DNA from 2 places in the Mycobacterium sp. SMC-2 genome. Region 2 is predicted to be linked to the other one. Evidence: riboswitches for the same ligand, from Rfam matches in the RefSeq annotation. Region 2 holds a riboswitch; the other holds the start of a gene.
The links. Region 2 has a riboswitch for magnesium ahead of KXD96_RS14685 (Rv1535 family protein). Riboswitches for the same ligand answer to the same signal wherever they lie in the genome.
Positions count from the first base shown of each region.

Region 1: it holds a riboswitch for magnesium, as region 2 does, so the genes downstream of both, KXD96_RS04175 (hypothetical protein) here and KXD96_RS14685 (Rv1535 family protein) in region 2, are expected to answer to the same signal.

Region 1 covers NZ_CP079863.1:879,248-887,189, reverse strand. The annotation lists gene KXD96_RS04200 (FadD7 family fatty acid--CoA ligase) at 1-76, opposite strand, end outside; gene KXD96_RS04195 (PPE domain-containing protein) at 275-1,759, opposite strand; gene oxc (oxalyl-CoA decarboxylase) at 2,050-3,792, shown strand; gene KXD96_RS04185 (LysR family transcriptional regulator) at 3,776-4,708, opposite strand; gene KXD96_RS04180 (L,D-transpeptidase family protein) at 4,969-5,724, shown strand; gene KXD96_RS04175 (hypothetical protein) at 5,846-6,049, opposite strand; M-box (ykoK) riboswitch at 6,322-6,496, opposite strand; gene KXD96_RS04170 (O-methyltransferase) at 6,620-7,279, shown strand; gene KXD96_RS04165 (acyltransferase family protein) at 7,276-7,942, opposite strand, start outside.
Region 2 covers NZ_CP079863.1:3,111,377-3,119,318, forward strand. The annotation lists gene KXD96_RS14670 (non-ribosomal peptide synthetase) at 1-2,404, shown strand, start outside; gene KXD96_RS14675 (carboxymuconolactone decarboxylase family protein) at 2,507-3,070, shown strand; gene KXD96_RS14680 (nitronate monooxygenase family protein) at 3,111-4,235, shown strand; M-box (ykoK) riboswitch at 4,450-4,620, shown strand; gene KXD96_RS14685 (Rv1535 family protein) at 4,911-5,150, shown strand; gene ileS (isoleucine--tRNA ligase) at 5,460-7,942, shown strand, end outside.

The sequences.
Region 1 (7,942 bases), 2.2 Mb from region 2:
CCTCCTGGACCAGATCGGCGATGCGCGGGCCCGCGGTCTCCGTGACATCGGCGCCGATGATCGCCTCAGAACCCATCGCCGCGTTCCTTCCGGTTGGACTGGGTAGAGCACCCGTGCGTTCCATGCCTTGCTAACACCTCACGTTCCTCTGAGACAAATGAACTAAGAGCACCGTCGCCCTGACCGAATCCAGGCAAACCAACCGGTGACCAAGGGGATCGATGCAAACGAGGGGCCGATCTACGACTATGTCCACGGCCGGTGGCTTCATTCCCTACTTGTCGCGTGAGCTGTTCTGACGGCGCTGACCGATGATTCCCTCCGTCCAGGCCCGCCGCTCGGTATAGAGCGCCTGCTCGTCGGATTGCACGCGCTTGCCCTTGCCGTTTTCGTCACGGCCGCCGGGGCCCATGGGGGCCATGCCACCCATGCCGCCACCCATGCCGCCGCCCGCGCCCGGAAGTCCGCGGCCCAGGCCCGCCGCCGCGGCGCCCGGTCCCGCACCGGAGGGTCCTGACGCCCCGTCGGAGACCGCCCAGGGCTGCAACGGCGCCGAAGGGGCGCCCCCGCCAATTCCGCCGCCTCCCAACGACGCCGCTTTGACGCCCGACCCGGTCGAGGGGCGCAGCGCGGTCGCGGCGGATGACTTGCCTGCCATGGCATCGGCCGGCGTCTGGGGCGCCGTCGGCATCGTCGGCATCGAGGGCGTCGTCGGCATCCCGGCCTCAGGCGCCATGGGCATGTCGCTCGGGTCGAGAAGGCCGTCGTCCCAGGGCAGCCCATCAGTGGGTAAACCGCGATCACCGTCGCTATTGCCCGGTACGACTGCGGCGGCGGTCGGGAACATACTCGGGTTCAGCGGCACTAATGAGGTGTTGGTGGAGTACAACTTCAGGGCACCCTCCGACTGCACCTGCATTTTTGCGTACCAGTTGATCGCCGTGTCCACCCAATCTTGCAGATTCAACCGCACGGCGTCCGCGTACCAGGTGTCGCAAGTCGATACATCCACGGGACCGGGGTGTTCTTCCGGGTTGAGATAATTTCCGTTCTCATCCCTCGCGGCCAATCCGGTGGGAGCCCGAAGCTGTTTCTGGGCGTCGACGATTTGCATCGCCTGGTCTCTGAGCGTGCAGCACAAATTCACCATCGAAAGTATCCACTGCCGATGCAGTTCGAAGTTTTGCTCGACGGCCGTCCTCGCGTCCCCCTCCCACGAGTTGAACGGGCGGAACCGGTAGGTCACTCGTTGGAGCGCTCGCTGGAAAGCGTCCCAGTCGTGGGCAAACTCCTGGCACGCCGCGCCCTGGTCGCCGGCTTCGATATCCATTGTGGCCCGCCTGACCTCGTAGTACTGGTCATCGAAGGGCGCTGGCGGCGGCACCGGCGGGGGCGCTGTCCACGCCGCATGCTGGTCGAAGTCACCGTCGGCCGCAAGTCCGGCGCCCCCGCGGATCGAAGCCTGCGCCGAAACTTCGTCGTGCATGGAATCGGCGGCTCCCTCGTCCACCTCTCGATAGGCTTTGGCCGCATTCCGCAGGGATTTCGCGAGCCTCTTCCATTCCCGCTGGCAGCCCGTCAGGTACAGCCGGATCGAGTCGGCGGACAGCGCGAGTTGTGCGGCAGCACTATTGGCATATGAAAGGGCGCATGGCGCCGGCGGATTGGTGGAGGGGATAGCGGGGAGCGGTTGTTCCATTTCGTCGGCCCGGGCCATCAGTTCGTCGTATTCCACGCTGAGCGTCTGCGGTCGTGTCATATCGGATCGTCTCCTCTAGGAGGTTGTTGCAGATCGGTGCTGGGCTTCTTCGCCGCTCACGAATGACTATTCGGCCGCTGCGTGATGCCCGTCCAATACCGATCAGCTCACGATCGATAAGCGATGACTATTGACACGGCCATAACCGCGCGAAGCCAGCGGCGATAGGCGGCGTCAATCACGAGATAGCGGCCTACTCTTGGACACCGGCGGGCACTGGCGACAGAGTGAAGGCTGAGGTCGCTCAGCCGGCCGAGCGGCCGACCACACGGACACGAGGAATCGCCACCATGGCAAAAGTTTCGGCATCTCCCCGGCAAGCGCAAGAGTCCACGGGTTTGATCGACGGCTTCCATCTGGTGGTGGACGCGCTCATGGCCAACGACGTCGACACTATCTACGGGATCGTCGGCATCCCGATCACCGACTTCGCCCGTGTCGCGCAGGCGTCGGGCATCCGCTACTTCGGCTTTCGTCAGGAAGCGTCCGCGGGCAACGCCGCGGCCGCCGCCGGCTTTCTCACCCGCCGCCCAGGCGTCTGCCTGACCACCTCCGGGCCCGGCTTCCTCAACGCGCTGCCGGCGCTGGCCAACGCCACCACGAACTGCTTTCCGATGATTCAGATCTCCGGTTCGAGCAACCGCGCGATGGTGGACTTACAGCGCGGTGACTACCAAGACATCGATCAGCTCAACGCCGCAAGGCCGTTCGCCAAGGCGGCCTATCGCATTGGTCGGGTCGAGGACATCGGGCGTGGCGTGGCGCGCGCCATTCGCACGGCGGTCTCCGGCCGTCCCGGCGGCGTCTATCTCGACATCCCTGGTGAGGTGTTGGGGCAGGCCTTGGACGCCGCCGCCGCGGCGGACACGATCTGGCGGATCGTCGACCCAGCACCCCGGCAGCTGCCAGTGCCGGACGCGGTCGATCGCGCGCTGCGGGTGCTGGCGCAAGCGCAGCGACCGTTGATCGTGCTCGGCAAGGGCGCGGCATACGCTAAGGCCGACAACGAGATTCGGGAGTTCGTCGAGGCCAGCGGAATTCCCTTCCTGCCGATGTCGATGGCCAAGGGGCTGCTGCCGGACTCCCACCCGCAATCCGCGGCCGCCGCGCGCTCGCTCGCGATCGCGCGCGCCGACGCGGTGTTGTTGGTCGGCGCGCGGCTGAACTGGCTACTCGGCCACGGTGATTCACCGCAGTGGTCGGCCGACGCCAAATTCGTGCAGGTCGATATCGCGCCGTCGGAATTCGACAGCAATCAGCCGATCGTGGCGCCACTGGTCGGCGACATCGGCTCGGTGATGTCTGCGTTGCGCGACGGCGTGGAAGCGCACCCGATCACCGTGCCGGCCGAGTGGACCAAGGAGCTGGCCGACCGCACCGCCCGCAACGACGCAAAGATGCGCGAGCGGCTGGCCGAAGACGCCCACCCCATGCGCTTTTACAACGCGCTGGGCGCGATTCGCGCCGTGTTGCAGGAGAATCCGGACGTTTATGTGGTCAACGAGGGAGCCAACGCGCTGGACCTGGCCCGCAACGTCATCGGCATGGAGTTGCCGCGGCACCGGCTCGACACGGGCACCTGGGGCGTCATGGGCATCGGTATGGGCTACGCCATCGCCGCCGCCGTCGAGACCGGGCAGCCCGTGGTGGCGATCGAGGGCGACAGCGCATTCGGATTCAGCGGCATGGAAATGGAGACCATCTGCCGCTACCGGCTTCCGGTGACCGTCGTCATTCTCAACAACGGCGGCGTCTACCGCGGAGACGAAGCACCGAGCGGGTCTGACCCGGCCCCCACCGTCCTGAACGCGCACGCACACCACGAGCTGATCGCGGAAGCCTTCGGCGGCAAGGGATATCACGTCACCACGCCAGCCGAGCTGCGATCGGCGCTGGCCGAGGCGATCGCCTCCCGGAGACCGTCGATCATCGATTGCGAGCTCGACCCGTCGGCGGGAGTCGAAAGCGGGCATCTGGCCAGTCTGAATCCGACCAGCGCGGCCAAGCCGGCAAAGGTCAGCTCCGCTGGGTGATTCGGGAGAGCTGCGCGTCGAAGAACTCGTTCAGCGACAGCTCCGCGGCGGATGCGGCGAATGCGCGGGCGATCGGCGAGCCAGGTCCGGCAGAGTTGATGGCGAGGGCGATGTCGGCTGTGACCACCGGGTCGACCATCTCCACCGCACGAACCGCCGGGCCCAGCGGCGACGTCCACAACCAGGTGTGCGGTACGATGCACGCCCAATTTCCGGTGGCGACTTTCGCGAATAGCGAAGCGACGGAATCGGTTTCGACCTGTGGACTGACAACGATGGCATGGCCGGTGAATGCCTTGTCGATGATCTGACGGTCCCGCATGTCGTCGGTGAGCAGTGCCAGCGGCAACTGCGCGGCCTCGGGCCATGTCATCGTCGACACACCGGACGGCAGCATGTCCGCCGGCGAGAGCAGCACGTAGCGCTCCTCGTAGAGCGGCACCAGCTGCACTTCGTGGGCGTCGTCGGGCGCCGCCTGAAGAATGGCAGCGTCCAGTTCGAATTCACGCAGCCGCCGGTATAACTCAGTGGCCGCCAGCCGAGAACGTATGTGCACCTTCGCCAATGGATGCCTACTACAAAACGCCGAAAGCACCAGAGAAGCCGTGGTCGAGGCAGACGGTACGGTACCCAGCCGGAGCGTCCCGGCGATGCCCGACCTCACCGCGTGCACCTCGGCCTTGAAGGCGTCGTGCTCGGCGAGAATCCGCCTGGCCCACACCACCAGTCGCTCGCCTTCCGGCGTCAGGCCCTCGAAGCTGTGCCCGCGATTGATCAGCGTGACGTTCAGTTCCCGCTCCAGCTTGGCGATCGCGGCGGACAGTGCGGGCTGGGACACAAAGCACTTCTCAGCCGCCCGGGCGAAATGGCGCTCCTGAGCAACCGCGACGAAGTACTCCAGTTGTCGGAAGAGCACCCGCACCTCCACGACCTAAAGGAGTTTTGCTGAGGCTAACGTGTCGCCCCGCCCTAGCCAACCCAGTGAGCCGATGCGCCGTGGCCGAATTGCGCGCGCGTTGCCAAAGTGGCTGTGCCGCCACGGGACCGCCCCGGAGACGGCGGTTAGCGCCCAGGCCCGGCGGGATTGGGTGCGCGAATGTTTGCTGAAAGTGGCACCGAGGGAACACCCGGTAGAATACAGTCGTGTCAATCGCACCATCTCGAAGGGCGGACGCTATGCGTCGAGGTGTTCGTTATCTGTTTGTTATGGTCGCGATCACAGCGATTGGCCTGGTCGGATCGGCCGGCCGCAGTCAAGCATCGGTCCCGCTACCGCAACCCGCTCCGGTCGTTGCCTCGATTTTGCCGGCCGACGGGGCGGTGGTGGGTGTGGCGCACCCGGTCGTGGTGACGTTCACCGCACCGGTCGCCGATCGGGCCGCCGCCGAGCGGTCCATCCATGTCGCGTCGCCGAGCAACACGCCCGGACACTTCGAATGGGTCGACGACAACGTCGTGCAATGGGTGCCGAACCGGTACTGGCCCGCACACACCCACGTCTCGGTCGGCATTCAGGCCCTGACGACGGGATTTGACACCGGAGACGCGCTGCTCGGCGTCGCCAGCATCTCCGGGCACACCTTCACCGTCAGCCGAAACGGTGAAGTGCTGCGCACCATGCCCGCCTCGCTGGGCAAGCCCAGCCGGCCCACCCCGATCGGCAACTTCACCGCCCTGGAGAAGCAGCGCACCGTGGTCATGGACTCGAGGACCATCGGCATCCCGCTCAGTTCGCCGGACGGATACAAGATCACCGCCCAGTACGCCGTCCGCGTCACCTGGAGCGGCGTCTACGTGCACTCGGCACCGTGGTCGGTCGACTCCCAGGGCTACGCCAACGTGAGTCATGGCTGCATCAACCTCAGCCCCGACAACGCCGCCTGGTACTTCAATCAGGTGACCGTGGGCGATCCCATACAGGTCGTCGCCTGACGCGTTCGGCACGGCACCCCCTCGGTAAACGGTTTTGCCACCGAATGATTCACAGTGAGGCTGCCGGGCCGACGCGCCTCAAACGAGACGGCGGTCATGGTGTGCTCAGGCCGTCACCGGTTTAACTGCGGGTCGAGGGGTGCCCACCCAATGAGGCCGTGACCACCGCAATCGGCATCCGCGACACGTACAGGTTGGCCCGCTCCTGGGGAGTCAGGGCGGTCCGCGCGTGCAGCTTGCCGGCCAACAGCCGCGCCGACCGCAGCCACGCCCGCCCGCGACCACCGGTACGACCAGTAATACGTTGCGTGACAATAAAAGCCATGATGTTCTCCTTAGGGGAGGCCCGATCGGCTCAGGTCATGCGGGAAGCAATGGCAGCTCGCGGGCGCTTCGACGCGCGCGAATTGCCGATTTGACCGCGAAAGCTCAAGCGGCAGAACGAATGCCGGAACCGGATCGGGACAAGACGGATTTCGCATAGGGACTATCGCCCGGACTCATCTCGCCCTCACCTCCTCTCGGCCACGACACACGGGGGTGTCATCACATGTCACCTGAGCGGGAGAGGAGCGAATGCCGGCGGCCGTGCCGCCGATCGCACCCCTCTCGCCGGAGCTTCGGCACTGCACGGCGTATCCGGAACTTCGTCCGGAAGCCACTTGGGCTCAACCCTTGGGTCCGGGAAGAGCTGTCCTGACCCGGGGCGTCTCTCGACGTTCGGGGTCAGTGGCCTGTGTCCGCGCAGACGCCTCACCTACCGAGGTGCTTGCGAAACCATTTCTACACCGCGGCCCAGTGCCGGTCAAACTCATTTACGTATCGATTAGGGCTGGTCGCCGCCCTCCCACCCGCGCTCGCCGGTGGCCCGCCGCCGCCGCCTACCCTCGACGGCATGGCCAACACTCTGCAAGATCCTAAGGTCGCGACCGTGCTCGACCGCATGTATGCCGAAGCGAAAAACCAGATGTCGTCGTTGCGGCAGCGGCTCGGCGATTTCGACCGGCCGATGACCGCGCAGGAGCGCGCCGACGCGATGAGCGAGTTCTACATCCCGGTCACGCCCGAAGCCGGCCGGCTGCTGTACGCCCTGGTGCGCGCGACCCGGCCGGCGACGGTGGTCGAGTTCGGGATGTCGTTCGGCATCTCCGCCATCCATCTGGCGTCGGCCGTGCGCGACAATGGCGCCGGCCGGGTGGTGACGACCGAGCTCAACGGCACCAAGATCGCCGCGGCGCGGCAGACGTTCACCCAGACCGGCCTGGACGACGCGATCACCATCCTCGAAGGAGACGCGCTGGCCACGCTGGCCGGCCTCGACGGACCGGTCGACTTCGTCTTGCTGGACGGTTGGAAGGACCTGTACCTGCCGGTGATCGAGCTGCTCGAACCGCGGCTGTCGACGGGGGCGTTGGTGGTCGCCGACAACGCCGGCGCCGCGGACACCCAGCCGTATCTCGACCGGGTGCGCGATCCCGAGAACGGCTACGTGAGCTTCAACTTCGGAGTCCGGGAGAGCGACAGCATGGAAATCAGCTGCCGCACCGGGGCTTAACGCAGGGATTCCTCCAGCCACGGGGTCAACCACTTCACCCCTTCGGGGGTGAGGTGCACGCCGTCGCTGCGCACCTTGATGCCGTCCACCTTGGCGGTGTAAACCCCGTCGGGACATAGTTTTTTGTTCAGGTCCAGTATTTGCACGTTCGGGTGGTGGCTGACCGTCCTGCGCAGCATGGTGTTCCACAGGTTGACCCGGTCGGGCTGGTCCTCCGGATACAGCCGGCCGTCCGGCTTTTCGCCGCCCCTGCTGTACGGCACGGTGGCGACCACCACCCGAACTCCGGTGGAACTGACGATGTTCAGCGCCCGCTCCAGCTCGCCATTGAGGTACGCGTCGAAGGTGGGGTCGCCGATGTGGGTCCACTGACCTTCGTTGACGCGGTCGACGGTTTCCCACCGGCCGATGATCAGCAGCGCGACGTCCGGCTGGTCCTGGGCGACCTGGGTCGACCATCGGATCGGCCAGCCGTCGCATTCTGGTCTCTGCTCCAGGGTTTGACCGATATACCGATACGGCGTGCCGCGCACCAGGCTGCAGCCGATGACGGTGTGGTCGAGGAACGCGAATCCCGGGGTCGGTGGCAGGTAATGCATCCACGTCCAGCCGATCGAATCGCCGAACACGGAAACGGTGAACGGCCGGTTGGGGTCGTGGGGC
Region 2 (7,942 bases):
CCTGCACGCCCTGCTGAGTGCCGAAAACGTCAGCGTGCTCACCCAAACGCCGTCGGAGGCGGGAATGCTCTCGCCGGACGGGCTGGAGTCGACCGCTTTGGCGGTGGCGGGCGAGGCCTGCCCGGAAGAGGTGGTGGACCGCTGGGCGCCCGGGCGGACGATGCTCAACGTCTACGGCCCGACCGAGACCACGATGTGTGTCGCGATCAGTGCGCCGCTGACGCCCGAGTCGGGCGCGCCGCCGATCGGTTCGCCGGTGCCCGGGGCCGCGCTGTTCGTGCTCGACGGGTGGTTGCGGCCCGCGCCCACCGGGGTGGTTGGGGAGTTGTACGTGGCCGGGGCGGGCCTGACCTACGGGTACCTGCGCCGGGCCGGGCTCACCGCGTCGCGGTTTGTGGCGTGCCCGTTCGGTGGGGCCGGGGCGCGCATGTATCGCACCGGCGATTTGGTGTGTTGGGGCCCGGACGGGCAGCTGCAGTATCTGGGCCGCGCCGACGAACAGGTCAAGATCCGCGGGCACCGCGTCGAACCGGGGGAGGTGCGCGTGGCCCTGGCCGGGCTGGCCGGGGTGGAGCAGGCGGCGGTGATCGCCCGCGAGGACCGCCCGGGCGACAAGCGGCTGGTCGGGTACATCACCGGCACCGCGGACCCGGCCGAGATTCGGGCCCAGCTGGCCGACCGGCTACCCGCCTACCTGGTCCCGGCCGCCGTGGTGGTGCTGGACGCGCTGCCGCTGACGGTCAACGGCAAACTCGACACCCGGGCGTTGCCGGCGCCGGAATACACCGACGGTGATTCCTACCGCCCGCCGGCCACCGCGGCCGAGGAGATCCTGGCCGACATCTACGCCGAGGTGCTGGGGGCCGAGCGGGTCGGGGTCGAGGAGTCGTTCTTCGACCTCGGCGGGGATTCGCTGTCGGCGATGCGCCTGGTCGCCGCCATCCACACCACCCTGGGTGTCCATCTGCCGGTGCGCGCCGTCTTCGACGCGCCGTCGGTGCGGAACCTGAGTCAGCAATTGGACCGGCACGCCGACGATTTCGCGTTCGCGCACAAGACCAGGGCCGGCTTTGCCTCGGTGCACGGCCGCGATGCCACCGAGGTGTACGCCAGCGATCTGACGCTGGACAGGTTCATCGACGCCGCGACGCTGAGCGCCGCCCCGGCGCTGCCGGTCCCGAGTGCCCGGGCGCGGACGGTGCTGTTGACCGGGGCGACCGGTTTCCTGGGGCGTTATCTGGCGCTGCAGTGGCTCGAGCAGCTGGAGCTGGTCGAGGGCAAGCTGATCTGTCTGGTGCGGGCCGGCTCCGACGAGGAGGCGCGCCACCGGCTGGAAGCGACGTTCGACGGCGGTGACCCCCGGCTGCTGGGCCACTTCCGGGAGCTGGCCACCGAACATCTGGAGGTCATCGCCGGCGACAAGAGCGCGGCGAACCTCGGCCTCGACGAGGGGACGTGGCAGCGGCTGGCCGACACCGTCGACCTGATCGTCGACTCCGCGGCCGTGGTCAACGGCATACTGCCCTACAGCGAGCTGTTCGGCCCCAACGTCGTCGGCACCGCCGAGCTCATCCGGTTGGCGTTGACCACCAAACTCAAGCCCTACGCCTATGTTTCGACCGCGAACGTCGGGGACGGCGTCGAGCCGGAGGCGTTCACCGAGGACGCCGACATCCGGGCGATCAGCCCCATCCGAATCATCGATGGCGGCTACTCCAACGGCTACGGCAACAGCAAGTGGGCCGGCGAGGTGTTGCTCCGGGAGGCCAACGACCTGTGCGGGCTGCCGGTCTCGGTGTTCCGCTGCGACATGATCCTGGCCGACACGAGTTACGCGGGCCAGCTCAACCTGTCGGACATGTTCACCCGGATGGTGCTGAGCATCGTGGCCACCGGCGTCGCACCACGCTCGTTCTATCGACTCGACGCCAAGGGTGAGCGGGTGCGCGCGCACTTCGACGCGCTGCCGGTCGAATTCGTCGCCGAGGCGATCACCACGCTGGGTGCCCAGGTGGTGCAGGGGTTCGAAACGTATCACGTGATGAACCCGCACGACGACGGCATCGGCATCGACGAGTACGTCGACTGGTTGATCGAGGCCGGCTACCCGATCGAGCGGATCGACGACTTCGGCGAGTGGCGGCGCCGGTTCGAGGCCGCGCTGCGCGACCTGCCCGAGCGGCAGCGTCAGCACTCGGTGCTCCCACTGCTGCAGTTGCCGGGCAGCCAGCAGGTCGAACCCGGAGAGCCGGGCCGCGGTCCGCTCGCATCGACCGACCGATTCCGTGCAGCGGTGCGGGAAGCCAAGATCGGCCCCGACAGCGACGATCCCGACATCCCGCACGTGTCGGCGCCGGTCATCGTCAAGTACGTGACCGACCTGCAACTGCTCGGGCTGCTCTAGGCCCCCTCGTAAGCCAAAGAGCGCCAAAGGAGTTCGCGCGGTCGTCGCGGAGTCGCGGTGTTCGGGCAATGGTGCGGCGATTCCTGACTAACATGGCCGATGATGACAACAGCCCGCGTGCCCAAACTGCCGCTCGACGAAGCCACGGCCGCCGCCGACGAAGCGGCCGTGCCCAACTACATGGCCGAACTGAGCATCTTCCAGGTGCTGCTCAACCACCCGCCGCTGGCGCGCGCCATCAACGACCTCCTCGCCACCATGCTCTGGCACGGCGCGCTCGACCCGCGGTTGCGCGAGTTGGTGATCATGCGGATCGGCTGGCTCACCGCATGCGACTACGAATGGACACAGCACTGGCGGGTGGCGTCGCGACTGGGCGTGGCCCCCGACGACCTGCTCGGTGTGCGCGACTGGCAGGCGTACGACGGGTTCGGCCCCGCCGAACGGGCGGTGCTGGCCGCCACCGACGACGTGGTGCGCGACGGCGCCGTCAGCGCCGCGAGCTGGGCGGCGTGCGAGCGTGAATTGCAAGGGGACACAACGGTTCTCATTGAGCTCGTGACGGCGATCGGCGCGTGGCGGATGGTCGCGTCCATCCTGCACAGCCTCCAGGTCCCGCTGGAGGAGGGCGTGTCCAGCTGGCCGCCGGACGGCCGGAAGCCGTAATCGATTGACATATCAATCAGTAGCTCTTTAGCGTCGGGCAATGCGTACCAGAGTCGCCGAGATGCTCGGTGTCGAGTTCCCCATCTGCGCGTTCAGCCACTGCCGTGACGTGGTGGCCGCGGTGACCAATGCGGGCGGGTTCGGCGTCCTCGGCGCGGTGGCGCACAGTCCCCAGCGACTGGACAACGAACTCGCCTGGATCGAGGAGCAGACGGGCGGCAAGCCATTCGGGGTGGACCTGCTGCTGCCGCCCAAGTACGTCGGCGCGGACGAAGGCGGCATCGACGCCGCACGGGTGCGGACGCTGCTGCCCGAGGAGCACCGCGCGTTCGTCGACGACATCCTCGCCCGCTACGGGATCACCGCCCCGGCGCAGGAGCTGCGCGCCTCCGCCGGCGCGCTCAACATCTCGCCCAAGGGCTACGAGCCGCTGCTGGACGTGGCGTTCGCCCACCGCATCCGGCTGATCGCCAGCGCGCTCGGGCCACCCCCGGCGGACCTCGTCGAACGCGCCCACGGCCGCGACGTCCTGGTGGCCGCGTTGGCCGGCACCACGCGCCACGCCCAACGGCACGCGGCCACGGGGGTCGACCTGATCGTCGCGCAGGGCACCGAGGCCGGGGGCCACACCGGCGAGGTCGCCACCATGGTCCTGGTGCCCGAGGTGGTAGATGCCGTGGCGCCGGTCCCCGTTCTCGCCGCCGGCGGCATCGCCCGCGGCCGCCAGATCGCGGCGGCCCTGGCGCTCGGCGCCGAAGGCGTGTGGTGCGGGTCGGTGTGGCTGACCACCGAAGAAGCCGAGACGCCGCCGGTGGTCAAGGACAAGTTCCTGGCCGCCACCTCCTCGGACACCGTGCGGTCGCGCTCGATGACGGGCAAGCCGGCGCGGATGCTGCGTACGGCCTGGACCGACGAATGGGACCGGCCGGAAAAGCCCGACCCGCTCGGTATGCCGTTGCAGACCGCGCTGGTCGCCGAGCCGCAGGTGCGCATCAACACCGCGGCCGCGCACCCCGGAGCCAAGGCGCGCGAGCTGGCCACCTACTTCGTCGGCCAGGTGGTCGGCTCGCTGGACCGGGTCCGACCCACGCGAACGGTGGTGCTCGACATGGTCGAGGAGTTCATCGACACCATCGGGCGGCTGGAGGGCCTGGTCGAGCAGTGACACGCTCTCGGCCGCAAGGATTTTGACGGCCCGCACCGCCGGATTCGGCAAACACCAGATGAACAATCGGTGCCGACCGGTGAGCCATATGCCCAGGTCAGGGGCCTGGCCCTAACGAAATCCGGTGGGCTCCCCCCGGAAAGCCGTAAAGATTGCCCGACATTGCCGCCGAGGGGTTTGACCCTGTCGGACCGGTCGTGCATTATCGGTCGAGTAAGCACCTCGTTAGGTGAGGCGTCTACACGAATACAGGCCACTGACCCCGAACGTCGAAAGACGCCCCGGGTCAGGACAGCTCCTCCCGGCTTAAGGGTTGAGCCCAGGTGGCTTCCGGAGAACCCGGACACGTCGTGTGGTGCCGAAGCTCTGACGAGAGGGGTGCGGATCTCCGACGGTCGTCGGGTTTCTGCTCCTCATGCTGCGCACAAATGGCGTGCGGATGACCGCATGCGCCGTGACCGCGAGGAGGTGAGGGACACATGAGTTCCAGCGACAGTCCGGACCGAAGTCCGAGCTCCGCCTCGTCCCCATCCGGCCTCCGGCATGACGTTCTCAGCTGAGGCGTCGCAACGCCAAGTGGCTTGTCGGCCAAGCGTTCTCCGGATCGGAACCGCTACGGGACGGGATGCGTCAGTCCAATCAGTCCCTGTCAGAAATCCCGCCTAGGAGGCGACCATGACCGCAGCTCTGCACGACGAAGTGATAACCGTAGCGCCCGCCCGCACCCTGAAGGTGGTGCGCGACGTCCAGACGACCCAGGCCCCGGCCGCCAAGAAGGCGACCCGCCAGGCCAAGCCGCAGCCCGTTCTCCCCGGCGACCCGCTGGTGGAGGGCGCCACCCGGCTGTTGAGCATTCCGCTGCGCCACCTGTACGCCGCGCTGCTGCGGGCCGGCGTGCTCGAAGTTACGGCCTGATCCGATGGACAGCGACCAACCGAGGCCCCAAGGGGCTACCCGGCCGCAGGTGTTTCCTGAGGCCAGGTAGCCCCTTGGAGTGCCCCGCCTGAGTAGAATCGGGCTATTGGCGTCGATCCGGCCATCACCGGGGAGCCTTCGGAAGAACAGCCGGCCTGGCTCAGTAGAACCGAACGGGTGGGCCCGTCACAGCCTCCAATGAGCGGCCACGCGACGGCGTGGCAAGCGGGGTGGTACCGCGGCGCTCGCGCACCGTGCGCGTCGTCGTCCCCGGCCTGAGCAGGACGGCCACAGGAGACGACGCGCATCGTGACCGAGAATACCGACGTCAAGGCCTACCCGAAGCCGGCCGGCGCGGCTCCCGACTTCCCGGCCCTCGAACTCGAGGTCCTCGACTACTGGGCCCGCGACGACACCTTCCGGGCCAGCGTCGCCCGCCGCGACGGCGCCGAAGAATACGTCTTCTACGACGGCCCGCCGTTCGCCAACGGGTTGCCGCACTACGGGCACCTGCTCACCGGCTACGTCAAGGACATCGTCCCGCGGTACCGCACCATGCGCGGCTACAAGGTGGAGCGCCGGTTCGGCTGGGACACCCACGGGTTGCCCGCCGAACTCGAGGTCGAGCGCCAGCTGGGCATCAACGACAAGTCGCAGATCGACGACATGGGGATCGCCGCGTTCAACGACGCGTGCCGCGCCTCGGTGTTGCGCTACACCGACGAGTGGCAGGCGTACGTCACCCGCCAGGCCCGCTGGGTCGATTTCGACAACGACTACAAGACGCTCGATCTGCCCTACATGGAGTCGGTGATCTGGGCGTTCAAGCAGCTCTGGGACAAGGGTTTGGCGTACGAGGGCTACCGCGTCCTGCCGTACTGCTGGCGAGACGAAACCCCGCTGTCCAACCACGAATTGCGGATGGACGACGACGTCTACCAGAGCCGCCAGGACCCGGCTCTGACGGTCGGATTCAAGGTGGTCGGCGGCCCGCTGGACGGGGCGCACCTGCTGGTGTGGACGACGACACCGTGGACCCTGCCGTCGAACCTGGCGGTCGCGGTCAACCCCGACGTCAGCTACGTCGAGGTCCAGGCCGGCGACCATCGCTTCGTGCTGGCGCAGCCGAGGCTGGCCGCCTACGCCCGCGAGTTGGGCGAGAAGCCCGAGGTGCTGGGGACCTACCGCGGGGCGGAGTTGCTCGGCACGCGCTACCTGCCGCCGTTCCCGTATTTCATGGACAGCCCCAAGGCTTTTCGGGTGCTGCCCGGCGATTTCGTCACCACCGAGGACGGCACCGGCATCGTGCACATGGCGCCGGCCTACGGCGAGGACGACATGGCGACCACCGAGAAGGCGGGCATCGTGCCGGTCACGCCGGTCGATTCCAAGGGCCGCTTCGACGCCAGCGTCCCGGATTACCGGGGGCAGCACGTCTTCGACGCGAACCCGAACATCATCCGCGCCCTGAAGAACCAGACCGGCCCGGCGGCGGCCAACGGCGCGGTGCTGCTGCGCCACGAGACCTACGAGCACCCCTACCCGCACTGCTGGCGCTGCCGCAACCCGTTGATCTACCGGGCGGTGTCGTCGTGGTTCGTCGCGGTCACCGCATTTCGCGACCGCATGGTCGAACTCAACCAGCAGATCACCTGGTACCCCGAACACGTCAAGGACGGCCAGTTCGGCAAGTGGCTGGCCGGCGCGCGGGACTGGTCGATCTCGCGAAACCGCTACTGGGGCACCCCCATTCCGGTGTGGAAGTCCGACGACCCGGACTACCCGCGCATCGACGTCTACGGCAGCCTCGACGAGCTGGAGCGCGACTTCGGGGTGCGGCCCACCAACCTGCACCGGCCCTACATCGACGAGCTGACCCGCCCCAACCCCGACGACCCGACCGGCCGCAGCACCATGCGGCGCATCCCCGACGTGCTCGACGTGTGGTTCGACTCGGGGTCGATGCCCTATGCGCAGGTGCACTACCCGTTCGAGAATCGGGACTGGTTCGACGGGCACTATCCGGGCGACTTCATCGTCGAATACATCGGGCAGACCCGCGGCTGGTTCTACACGCTGCACGTGCTGGCCACCGCGCTGTTCGACCGCCCGGCGTTCAAAACCTGTGTCGCGCACGGGATCGTGCTGGGTTCCGACGGTCAGAAGATGAGCAAGTCGCTGCGCAACTACCCGGACGTGTCGGAGGTGTTCGACCGCGACGGCTCCGACGCCATGCGGTGGTTCTTGATGGCCTCGCCGATCCTGCGCGGCGGCAACCTGATCGTCACCGAGCAGGGCATCCGCGACGGCGTGCGCCAGGTCCTGCTGCCGTTGTGGAACGCCTACAGCTTCCTGGCCCTCTACGCGCCGAAAGTCGGTTCCTGGCGCACCGATTCGCCGCAGGTGCTGGACCGCTACATCCTGGCCAAGCTCGCCGAACTGCGCGAGAACCTCACCCGCGAGATGGACACCTGCGACATTTCCAGGGCCTGCGAACACCTGCGCCAGTTCACCGAGGCGTTGACGAATTGGTATGTGCGACGGTCCCGTTCGCGGTTCTGGGAGGAAGACGCCGACGCCATCGACACCCTGCACACCGTGCTGGAGGTGACGTCGAGGCTCGCCGCGCCGCTGCTGCCGTCGGTCACCGAGATCATCTGGCGCGGCCTCACCGGCGGGCGTTCGGTGCACCTGACCGACTGGCCCGACGCCGAGGCGCTGCCCGCCGACCCCGACCTGGTCGCCGCCATGGACCAGGTCCGCGAAGTGTGCTCGGCCGCGTCGTCCCTGCG